One region of the Clostridium carnis genome, then DNA from elsewhere that is predicted to be linked to it. Evidence: riboswitches for the same ligand, from Rfam matches in the RefSeq annotation. Region 1 holds a riboswitch; the other holds the start of a gene.

Region 1 (5,513 bases):
CAAAACCCATTTCATCCTGTTAGAATAATAGGAAACCTATGCAAAAAATTAGAAACCATATTTAGAAAAATACTTAAAAATAATTTGAAAATTGCAGGATTTTTAACTTGGATAATAGCAGTTTTAGTAGTTATTTTATTTAATTATTATCTTTTGTACTTTGCATATAAGATAAATAACATTTTAGGAATTATATTAGGTGGAGTATTAATATATTTCTGTATTTCTACTAAGGGGTTAAAGGTAGAAGGACTAAAGGTAATTAAATATATAATAAACAATGATATTGAAGGTGCAAGAAAACAGCTATCTTATATTGTTGGAAGAGATACAAATAGTTTAGATAAAACTCAAATAATTAGAGCTGTTATAGAAACTGTAGCTGAAAATTTATCTGATGGAGTTATAGCTCCATTATTTTATGCCTTTTTAGGTGGAGCACCACTTGCAATGGGATATAAGGCAGTAAATACAATGGATTCAATGTTTGGATATAAAAATGATAAATATAAAGATTTTGGATATTTCCCAGCTAAGCTTGATGATGTATTTAATTACATACCAGCAAGATTTACTGGAATACTTATTATTTTTGTATCATTTGTTTTAAAGTTAGATTATAAAGGAAGCTTTAGAATATATAAAAGAGATAGAAATAACCATAGTAGCCCAAATAGTGCTCATCCAGAAGCAGCTGTAGCAGGTGCTTTAAATATTATGCTTGGAGGAGCTAATTATTATTTTGGGAAATTAGTTAAAAAGCCAACTATAGGAGATAATATAAAAAAGATAGAGCTAGAGGATTTATATAAAACTAACAACATATTATATGGAGTAGCAATTACTGCTTATATAATTTTTATGTTATGCAAACTTTTATGGAGGATAATTTTATGAGTAGCGTAGTTCATGGTGGAAATGTAAAAGAAATATCAAGAAAATATGGAATTAATCCTAAGGAAATAATAGATTTTTCAGCAAATATAAATCCATTGGGAATAAGTGATTTGGTAAAAAATGCTATGATAGATGCTATTGATAAAATAGAAAAATATCCAGATATAACTTATTATGATTTAAAAAATTCAATAGCAAAATATGAGAATATAGATAGTGAAAATTTAGTTTTAGGAAATGGTGCAGCAGAAATTATATTTAATATAGTAAGAGCATTAAAGCCAGGAAAGGTACTACTTAAAGCACCTACCTTTGGTGAATATGAAGAAGCTATTTTATCAGTTGATGGAGAAATTAAGTATCACTATTTAAAGGCAGAAAATAATTTTAATTTAGATAAAAGTATAATAGAAAAAATAGATAATACTATAGATATGATATTTATTTGTAATCCTAATAATCCAACTGGAGGTTTAGTAGAAAAAGAGCTTATAAAGGATATTGCAAAGAAAGCATTAGAAGTTAATGCAATTTTAGTAGTAGATGAATCTTTTTTAGATTTTTTAGATAATGAAAGTGAATTTAGTTGTATAAGCTTTTTAGAAGATTATAAAAATATAATAGTAGTAAAATCTTTAACTAAGTTTTTTGCAATTCCAGGAATAAGAATAGGCTATGGTATAACTAAAAATAAAGCTATAGTTAACTTAATAAATAAAGTGTCAGTGCCTTGGAGTATAAATATTATTGCAGAAAATGGAGTAATTGCAGCTCTTAAGGATAAAGATTATATAGCTAAATCAAGAGAATTTTTAAATAAAGAAAAACTATATTTATATAATGAGCTAAATAAAATAGAAGAAATTTCAGTTATAAAGCCATCTGTAAACTTTATAATGTTTAAGGTTAAAAATAATAAAAGTATTCAGGAAGAACTTATAAAGAAAGGTGTTTTAATTAGAAAATGTGAAAATTATAATGGTTTAGATAGCTCATATTATAGAGTTGCTGTAAGAACAAGAGAAGAAAATGAAATATTATTAAAATCACTTAAGGAAATAGTAAAGTAGTTAAATAAAAGAAATAAAATAAATAAATAAAATAAAGAAATAAAATAAAGAAATAAAAGAAGTAAAATAAGTAAAATAAGTAAAACAAACAAATAAAAGAAATAAAATAAATATAGAAAATTTAAAAATTAAATAACAAAAGTTATGATATATTGACATAGAACAAGTATTCTAATATAATCAATGTGAATTTATAACATAATAGGTGTTTTTATAAGCTTAATAGGGAATCAGGTTTATTCCTGAGCTACCCCAGTAACCGTGTAACTGACGAAATCTATAAATGCCACTGCTTAATTTGCGGGAAGGTTAGAGTGTAGGATGAAGTTAAGCCGGGAGACCTGCCTAATATGTCAAACTATTATCTTCTGAGGGTGAGATTATAGGTACTAATTGGAAGTTCATTATAATATAAAGCTACTTTTATATTATGTTAATGAATTTAAACAATGTGTATTTAGGCATACCTCAAAGTATGCCTTTTATTTTTAGCTAAAGTTTATGAATCCAATTAAAGTAATAATTCTTAATTATTAAAGCCCTAATAAATAAAATTAGGAGGAGACAAAATGAAAAGACAAAACAAAATTCTTTCACTAGTTGGAGCATTAGTATTTGCAGTTATGCTTTTAGCTGGTTGTACTGAAAAACCAAAAACAATGACAGACAGAGAGGGAACAGAATTTACTGCTCCAAAGGAAATTAATACAATAATATCAACAGCACCGTCTAATACTAAAGTGTTAGTAGCTTTAGGATTAGCTGATAAATTAGTTGCAACTGATAAATATTCAGCAGATGTTGAAGGTATAAGTAAGGATTTACCAAAGATAGATTTTAGAAATCCAGATGCAGAGACTATTATATCTTTAAAACCAGATATAATAATAGCATCAGGTCATAATAAAGCTGGAGATAAAGATCCATTTGCTTTAATAAAAGAAGCGGGAATACCAGTTGTATATATTCCAAGTAGCTATAGCATAGATGGAATATATGGTGATATAGATTTTATATCTCAATTAACTAAAACAGAGAAAAAAGGTAAAGAAATAGTTAAAGATATGAAGTCAGAAGTAGAAAAAATAAAAGCTATTGGAGATAAAATAACTAATAAAAAGAAAGTTTACTTTGAAATAGGATCAGGATCAAAATTAAGTAGCTTTGGTCAAGATACTTTCTTAAATGAAATGATTCAAATAATTGGTGCAGAAAATATTTTTGCAAATGAAAAGTCATGGATATCACCAACTCCTGAATCAATTATTGCAGCAAATCCAGATGTAATATTAACAAATATGCCAGATATAAATGGAAAGAAAGCAGTAGATGATATTAAGAGTCGTGAAGGATGGGAAAATGTAACAGCAATAAAAGATGGAAGTGTATATAGTATTGACAAAAATTCATCAGCAAGACCATCTCAAAATGTTGTAAAAGCATTAAGACAAATGGCAGAGACAGTTTATCCAAATGAATATAAATAAAAAAAATAAAAGTCTAGCACTATTATCTATACCTGTTATAGTGCTAGTAATATGTATTGGAACTTCCATTGGAAGTTCCAATATTAGCATTATAGATATTATTTCTATAATAGGTAATAAACTATTTAATTTTAGTTTGCCATCAGGTATAGATGGAAAAGACGTATCAATAATATGGAATATAAGACTTCCTCGAGTTTTACTTGCATTTGTAGTAGGGGGAGCTTTAGCTGCCAGTGGGTCTGTAGTTCAATCAGTATTGAAAAATCCACTGGCATCGCCATATACTCTAGGGGTATCATCAGGAGCATCACTAGGAGTAGGATTATTAATAGTCTTAGGAGTTTCTATTCCCATTCTTGGAAACTTTACTCTTCCATTAGTAGGATTTTTATGTAGTTTAATAACAATGATAATAGTTTTATTATTTGCTACAAAAGTTGATAAAAGTCTATCAAACAACACAATAATTTTAACTGGTATGGTTTTTTCATTATTTTTCAATGCACTTTTAACAACATTAACAGCACTTTTTACAGAAAAAATTGAAGCTATAACAATGTGGCAAATGGGTTCATTTTCTATGAGGGGATGGAGCTATTTAAAAGCTGGAATACCATTTTTTATTATAGGAATAATTGGAGTTTTAATGTACTGTAGAGAAATGGATGTTTTAACCTTTGGTGAAGAGCAAGCAAAATCCATGGGTGTAGAATGTGAAAAAGTAAAAAGAAGACTTTTTATCTTTGTATCAATATTAACTGGATCAGCAGTAGCTATAAGTGGAACAATAGGATTTGTAGATTTAATTGCACCACATATTGTAAGAAGAATATTTGGTTCAAAACATTCTTATGTAGTTCCAATGTCTTTTGTCTTTGGTGGATGTTTAATGGTAGTTACAGATTTAGTATCAAGAACAATTATTGTACCATCAGAGCTACCAGTAGGAGCAATAACAGCAATAATAGGTGCTCCATTTTTTGCATATCTATATTTTAAAAAATCAAAGTAGGTGATTTAAGTTTGTTTGAAGTAAGCAAAATCAGTTGCGGTTATAATGGTATAAATGTAGTAAATGATATTGATTTTAAAGTATCAAGAGGAAAGAATATATGCATAGTAGGACCAAATGGCTGTGGAAAAAGTACACTTTTAAAAGCATTAACAAAGCTAATAGCTTATGAAGGTGTTATTAAATTAGATAATAATGATATAAAAAGATTAAATAGAAAAGAGCTTGCAAGTAAAATAGCTCTTATGACACAAACTTCTAATATACAATTTCCATATAGTATTTACGAAACAGTTTCCTTAGGAAGATATGCTCACTTAAAGGGAGTCTTTGCTACCTTAACAAAGGAAGATGAAGAAATAATAAATAATTCTTTAGAATGTGTTGGATTAATAGATATAAAAGATAAGTTAATTTCTGAATTATCAGGAGGACAATTACAAAGAGTATTCTTAGCTAGAGCCTTTGCACAAAATCCAGAAGTTATACTTTTAGATGAACCAACTAATCACTTAGATTTAAGATGCCAAATAGAGATTTTAGAATATCTAAATAAATGGGTAAAAGAAAATAATAAAATTGTAGTGGCAGTACTACATGATTTAAATTTAGTGCAAATGTTTGCTGATGAAGTAGTGTTACTAAATAAAGGGAAAGTAATAAGTAGCGGAAATCCAAAGGATGTATTCCAAAGTGAAAGTTTAGAAAATGTTTATGGGATAGATATAAAAACTTTTATGTTAAATACATTAGAAAAATGGAGATAAAAATAATAAAGTTTAAAGTAAGAAAATAAAAAATAAGATTTTAAAATAGAAGTATAAAGAATGTAAACAAATAAGCTAATATATAGATTAGGTATAAAGGTTTTAATATAAAAGTTTAAGTGGAAGGAAAGTGATAATGTGAATAAGAACTTTATAATGTCATATAGCTGTGGAAAAGATAGTACATTAGCATTATATAGAATGATTAAAAAAGGATATAATCCAGTTGGACTATTAGTTACAGTTGACAAAAATGCTTCAAGATCTTGGTTTCATG
Region 2 (5,513 bases), 650 kb from region 1:
CCATAGCCACCTCTAAAACAGACAATAGCATCTACTTCATCATCTAGGAACATAGCTGTTAAATCTTCAGCACGATTTTTATCATTTCCAGCAAGATAGCCATATATGTCGTATATATGTTTTCCTTTTTTTACTTTAAATTCAAGTTCCTCAAACTCACATATTTTTTTATTTATGAAGAGTTCATCATCACAAGAAGCCGGAGAAACTATTCCTATTGTAGATTGTTTATTTATTGGGTTTACTTTTAACAAAGGAATTCACCTACTTAAAATTATTCTTATTTATAAATATATTAAAAAAAATATAGGTTAGTACAAATATACTAACCTATAAAGAATATACTAGCTAAACATATCGTGTTTGTATAAGAAAAATGCTGCACCTAATGTTAATATTATTGTTATTACCATAGTTATTTCAAAACCATATTCATGAGTTAATAAAGGCATTTTAATAAAGTTCATACCAAATATCCCACCAATTACAGTTGGAATAGCCATTAGTATAGTAACAGATGCAAGAACTTTCATTACTATATTAAGATTGTTTGATATAACAGATGCAAAAAAGTCCATTGTACTGGCAAGAATATTACTATATATTTCTGTCATTTCAATTGCTTGTTTGTTTTCAATTATTACATCTTCTAAGACATCTTTATCATCTTCATATTTTTGCATTATTTCAAGCTTAAGCATTTTTTCTAAAGTTATTTCATTTGCTTTAAGTGATGTAGAAAAATAAACTAAAGATTTTTCTAACGAATGTAGTTGAATAAGCTCTCTATTTTTCATTGATTTATGAAGTCTTTTTTCTATCATTAAACTTTTTTTATCTATTTGTCTAAGGTACAGTAAATAGAAAGATGAAATTTTATTTAATATTTGTAGTATAAATCTAGATTTCTTAAATGAGTAAAAAGATTTAACTTTTCCATTTATAAAATCAGTTAATATTCTACTATTTTTTAAACAAACAGTTATAAGTTGCTTTTCAGTATGAATTATAGCAAGTGGATATGTATCATAGGTAAGAGAGTTATCCTCCATTTCGGTAAAAGGAATATCCACTACAACTAAAACACAATTATCTTCTATATCAATACGGGATGTTTCTTCATCATCTAAAGGTGCTTTTAAAAAAGGTAGTGGAACACCGGTCTTTTTAGAAATTAAAATTAGTTCTTCATCAGATGGGGCCACTATATTAATCCAGCAACCTGGTTCTAAATTATCTAGTACTTTTAATGAAGGATTTTGTTCGCTCATGCTTTTGTAAATTTGAATCAAAAAATACACCTCCTATTAGTTACAGAAACAATTATACTATTAAATAGGATTTTATGACATTAAATTTAAAAAATACTTATATAAAATTTTAATATTGAAGATAAACAAAGATAACATTAGAAAAAGTATATATTTATGATTAGTTTTCATTAAACAAACTTTAAGATTGAAATATCATCGTTAATGAATGAATTTTAAAGTGGCTAAAACCAGTAATTATTAGTATAATCACAATATTGTTTATTAAATACAATACGGGGGATTTTTAAAATGATGCATAGGGAAATTATTGCTAAGAGAAAGGTGCCGGTAATAGTAATAACACTTACTGTACTTACTATATTTTTATATATATCTGAAGCAATAGAAAGATCTAATCTTAATAGACATATTTTAGGTCGTATATTTAATTGGACATTGGTAGTATTAACATTAGCTCTTATATTTAGAGAAATTAGAAGTTGCAGACAATCCTATAAGCATGCAATAATAGCAGACAAGCTTATAATAAATAGAATAACTTCTAGAGAGGAAAAGAACTTAGAGAGTATAAAAATATCAGACATATTATACATAGGAAAAAGAGTGGATATTCCTAAAAAATATGCAGCGATAAGAAGATGCAAAAGTTATTTATGTAATAGAATAGGTGATGATGTTTATTATTGCATATATAATAACGATAATAAAGTGAAGAAAATAAAGTTTCAACCTAGTGATTTATTTATAAAACGTATAATTAAACACGGAAGATTAGCTTGTAATATGAATAATAAAATTAATTAATATAAAAATAGGTTTTTATTATAAAGACCTATTTTTTTATTTTTTAGTAAATAGAGTTTTGTGATGTAAAATCATTCATAAATAGTAAGTGTTGCAAGGAATACTTTATTAAGATATAATTAAAAGAAAATATTGAAAATTTTAGGTGCTTTAGAGTTATATAGTTCTAAAGTTAAAAGGGAAAGTGGTGTAAGTCCACTACAGCCCCCGCTACTGTAAAAACAGACAATTCTCTATAATATCCACTGGCATATAATTTGTTGGGAAGGAGGAGATGCGGTAGAAGTTTAAGTCAGGAGACCTGCCTAAAGTTGATGCTATCCTTCGGAGGGAAGATAAGTAGCAAGGGCAAGTTATATATAGTTTTAAAACTGGAATATTATTATATTACAGATTATTAATCTTGCTTTTTGTTAGAAATTTAGCGTCTCTTAAGGAGGCGCTTTTATTTTTTTAATTAAAAATTATTAGGAGAAGATAAATGGAAAAGGTTATATTAGTTGTCAGTTTTGGTACTAGCTATTTAAATACATTAGAAATGTGTATAGAAAAAGCAGAAAATCAAATTAGAAGAGCTTTTAAGGATTATAAGGTTATTAGAGCTTTCACATCACATAAAATAATAAAAAAATTAAAAGAAAAGCATGAAATAAATACTGATACACCGGAAGAAGCTTTAGAAAAGTTATATAAAGATGGTATTGAGGAAGTAATAATACAACCACTTCATCTTATTCCAGGAGAGGAATTTAATTATATAAGGAATGTACAAAGAACATTTGCAGATAAGTTTAAATCTTTAAAATTAGGAAGACCAATATTTTATTATCAAGGGATAGAGGAATTGCCACAAGATTATTCATTATTTATAAATTCGGTAAAGGGTTTACTTAAATTAGATGAGGGAATAATTATGATAGGACATGGAACGGCTAATCCGTCAAATGCAGTTTATGGTTGTTTACAAATGGTACTAGAGGATATGGGCTATGAAAATGTTTTTGTTGGAACAGTTGAAGGCTATCCTAATTTTGAAACTGTATTAAAAAGAGTTAAGAGAAAAAATATAAATAGTGTTATGTTAGTTCCTCTTATGTTAGTAGCAGGAGATCATGCTATAAATGATATGGCATCAGATGATGAGGATTCTTGGAAAACAATGTTAGAAAAAGAGGGTATAAAAGTTAGAGTTCATTTACATGGACTTGGTGAAATAGACTCATTTAACAATTTATATATAGATAGAATTAATGATTTAATAGAAGATAGATATTTAGGCATTGGAGAAACTAAGAAGGGGAATAGATAATGAAAACATTAATAATTTCATCAAATTGTAGTGGTGGTGGAAAAACCACAGTTACTTTAGGATTAATGAAGGCTTTAAAAAATAGAGGGTATGATATTCAGGGGTATAAAAGTGGGCCAGATTATATAGATACAGGTTTTCATAGTGAGATAACAGGTAAAGCATCTAGAAATTTAGATTTACATTTAATGGGGGAAAATGGAGTTAAAGCGAGTTTTTCTAGAGGAGATGGGGATTTAGCAATTATTGAAGGGGCTATGGGCTTATATGATGGAATGGGGATAACAGAAGAAGGGTCAACTTATAGCTTATCTAAAGTTTTAAATAATGCACCAATACTATTGGTGATAACTCCTAAAGCACAGAGTGTAACATTATGTGCAGAAATTAATGGAATTAAGAATTTTAAAAATGCCAACATAGTAGGTGTTGTATTAAATTGTATTTCTGAAAGTTATTATAAGTTATTAAAAGTAGCAATCGAGTTAAATTGTAACTTAAAAGTTTTTGGATATATTCCTAAAAATGAAGAGATGAAATTATCAAGTAGACATCTTGGCTTAGTGCAAAGTGTTGAGGTAGATAACCTTATTAATAAAATAGAAATTTGTGCAAATGAAATAGAAGATAATATAGATTTAGATACGTTAATTGATGAATTTAAAGATATAGATAAATATGAGGATAAATTTCACTTAGATAATTTAGGTATTAGAATCGGTGTTGCATATGATGAGGCTTTTAGATTTTACTATAAAGAAAATTTAGAGTTGTTAGAAGAAGTTGGTGAGGTTATTTATTTTAGTCCATTGAGGGATAAAAAGTTACCAGATAATATTGATTTTATTTATTTAGGTGGAGGCTATCCAGAAGTATTTAAAGAAGAGCTTAGTAATAATAAAACAATGTTAAAAAGTATAAAAGATGCTTTAAATAGTGGTATTAATTGCTATGGTGAGTGTGGTGGATTAATGTATTTAACAGAAAAAATAGATGAAGTTCCTATGGTAGGTTTCTTTAATGGAAAAAGCTATATGACTAAAAGGTTAAATAGATTTGGTTATGCTAAAGTGAATTTTGATGGTGTAGAGATTAATTGTCATGAGTTTCATAAATCTTTAACTGACTCAAATGAAAAAACAGTATATGATGTTGAAAAAAATTCGTATACTGGGGAAAAAATATTATGGAACTGTGGATATAAAAAGAATAATACATTAGCAGGATATCCACATATTCATTTCTTTGGGAATATTGAATTCTTAAAGTATATATTAAAAAATAGTAAGGAGAGTTAATTATGGGATATATTAAAAATCCTATGGATATAGAAAATACTAGCTTTGAAATTATAGGAAAAGAAATGGGAAACCATAATTTTAATGAAGATGAACTTAAAATAATAAAAAGGGTAATTCATACAACAGCGGATTTTGAGTATAAAGAATTAGTTGAGATAAGCTCTGATGCAATAGAGACTGCTAAAAACATATTAAAATCTAATCCGGTTATATATACAGATACTAATATGGCTTTATCAGGTATAAATAAAAAAGCATTAGAAAAATTACATGGAAAAGCTATATGTTATGTGAATTTAGAAGAGGTTCATAAGGAAGCTAAAGAAAAATCAATAACAAGATCAATGGCAGCAGTAGAAAAAGCTTGTGATGATAATGTAGATATTTTTGTTTTTGGAAATGCACCTACAGCTTTATTTAAACTTAAGGAATTAATAAGTGAAGGAAAAGCAAACCCAAGACTTATAATAGCTGTTCCAGTTGGTTTTGTAGGCGCAAGTGAAAGTAAAGAAAATTTAGAGGATCTAAAAATACCTTATATAAGAGTTAGAGGTAGAAAGGGTGGAAGTACTGTAGCAGCAGCTATTGTAAATGCATTAATGTATATGGTTGCTGAAAGGACGTGAATAAATGCTAGATCTTTATATAGAAAGTGATGGTAAAAGGTTAAGATGTGGATATACAACTGGATCTTGTGCAGCAGCGGCTGCAAAGGCTGCAACTTTTATGTTATTTAATGATGAAATACTAGAGAGTATTAATATAAAAACCCCAAAGGGAATTAGTTTAAATATTGATATAGATTCTATAAAAAAAGAAGAAAAT

What was found. A riboswitch is a leader RNA that binds a small molecule or an ion and turns the genes downstream of it on or off. The one in region 1 is predicted to bind cobalamin.
Region 2: it holds a riboswitch for cobalamin, as region 1 does, so the genes downstream of both, ACYQ1T_RS07125 (sirohydrochlorin cobaltochelatase) here and ACYQ1T_RS10445 (ABC transporter substrate-binding protein) in region 1, are expected to answer to the same signal.

The regions. Positions count from the first base shown of each region.
Region 1 covers NZ_BAAHYS010000001.1:2,161,704-2,167,216, forward strand. The annotation lists gene cbiB (adenosylcobinamide-phosphate synthase CbiB) at 1-897, shown strand, start outside; gene cobD (threonine-phosphate decarboxylase CobD) at 894-1,967, shown strand; cobalamin riboswitch at 2,154-2,330, shown strand; gene ACYQ1T_RS10445 (ABC transporter substrate-binding protein) at 2,537-3,454, shown strand; gene ACYQ1T_RS10450 (FecCD family ABC transporter permease) at 3,441-4,469, shown strand; gene ACYQ1T_RS10455 (ABC transporter ATP-binding protein) at 4,481-5,236, shown strand; gene ACYQ1T_RS10460 (Dph6-related ATP pyrophosphatase) at 5,393-5,513, shown strand, end outside.
Region 2 covers NZ_BAAHYS010000001.1:1,513,579-1,519,091, forward strand. The annotation lists gene ACYQ1T_RS07110 (S66 peptidase family protein) at 1-254, opposite strand, end outside; gene ACYQ1T_RS07115 (magnesium transporter CorA family protein) at 345-1,292, opposite strand; gene ACYQ1T_RS07120 (DUF6106 family protein) at 1,563-2,078, shown strand; cobalamin riboswitch at 2,205-2,401, shown strand; gene ACYQ1T_RS07125 (sirohydrochlorin cobaltochelatase) at 2,560-3,387, shown strand; gene ACYQ1T_RS07130 (cobyrinic acid a,c-diamide synthase CobB) at 3,387-4,685, shown strand; gene ACYQ1T_RS07135 (precorrin-8X methylmutase) at 4,688-5,314, shown strand; gene cbiD (cobalt-precorrin-5B (C(1))-methyltransferase CbiD) at 5,319-5,513, shown strand, end outside.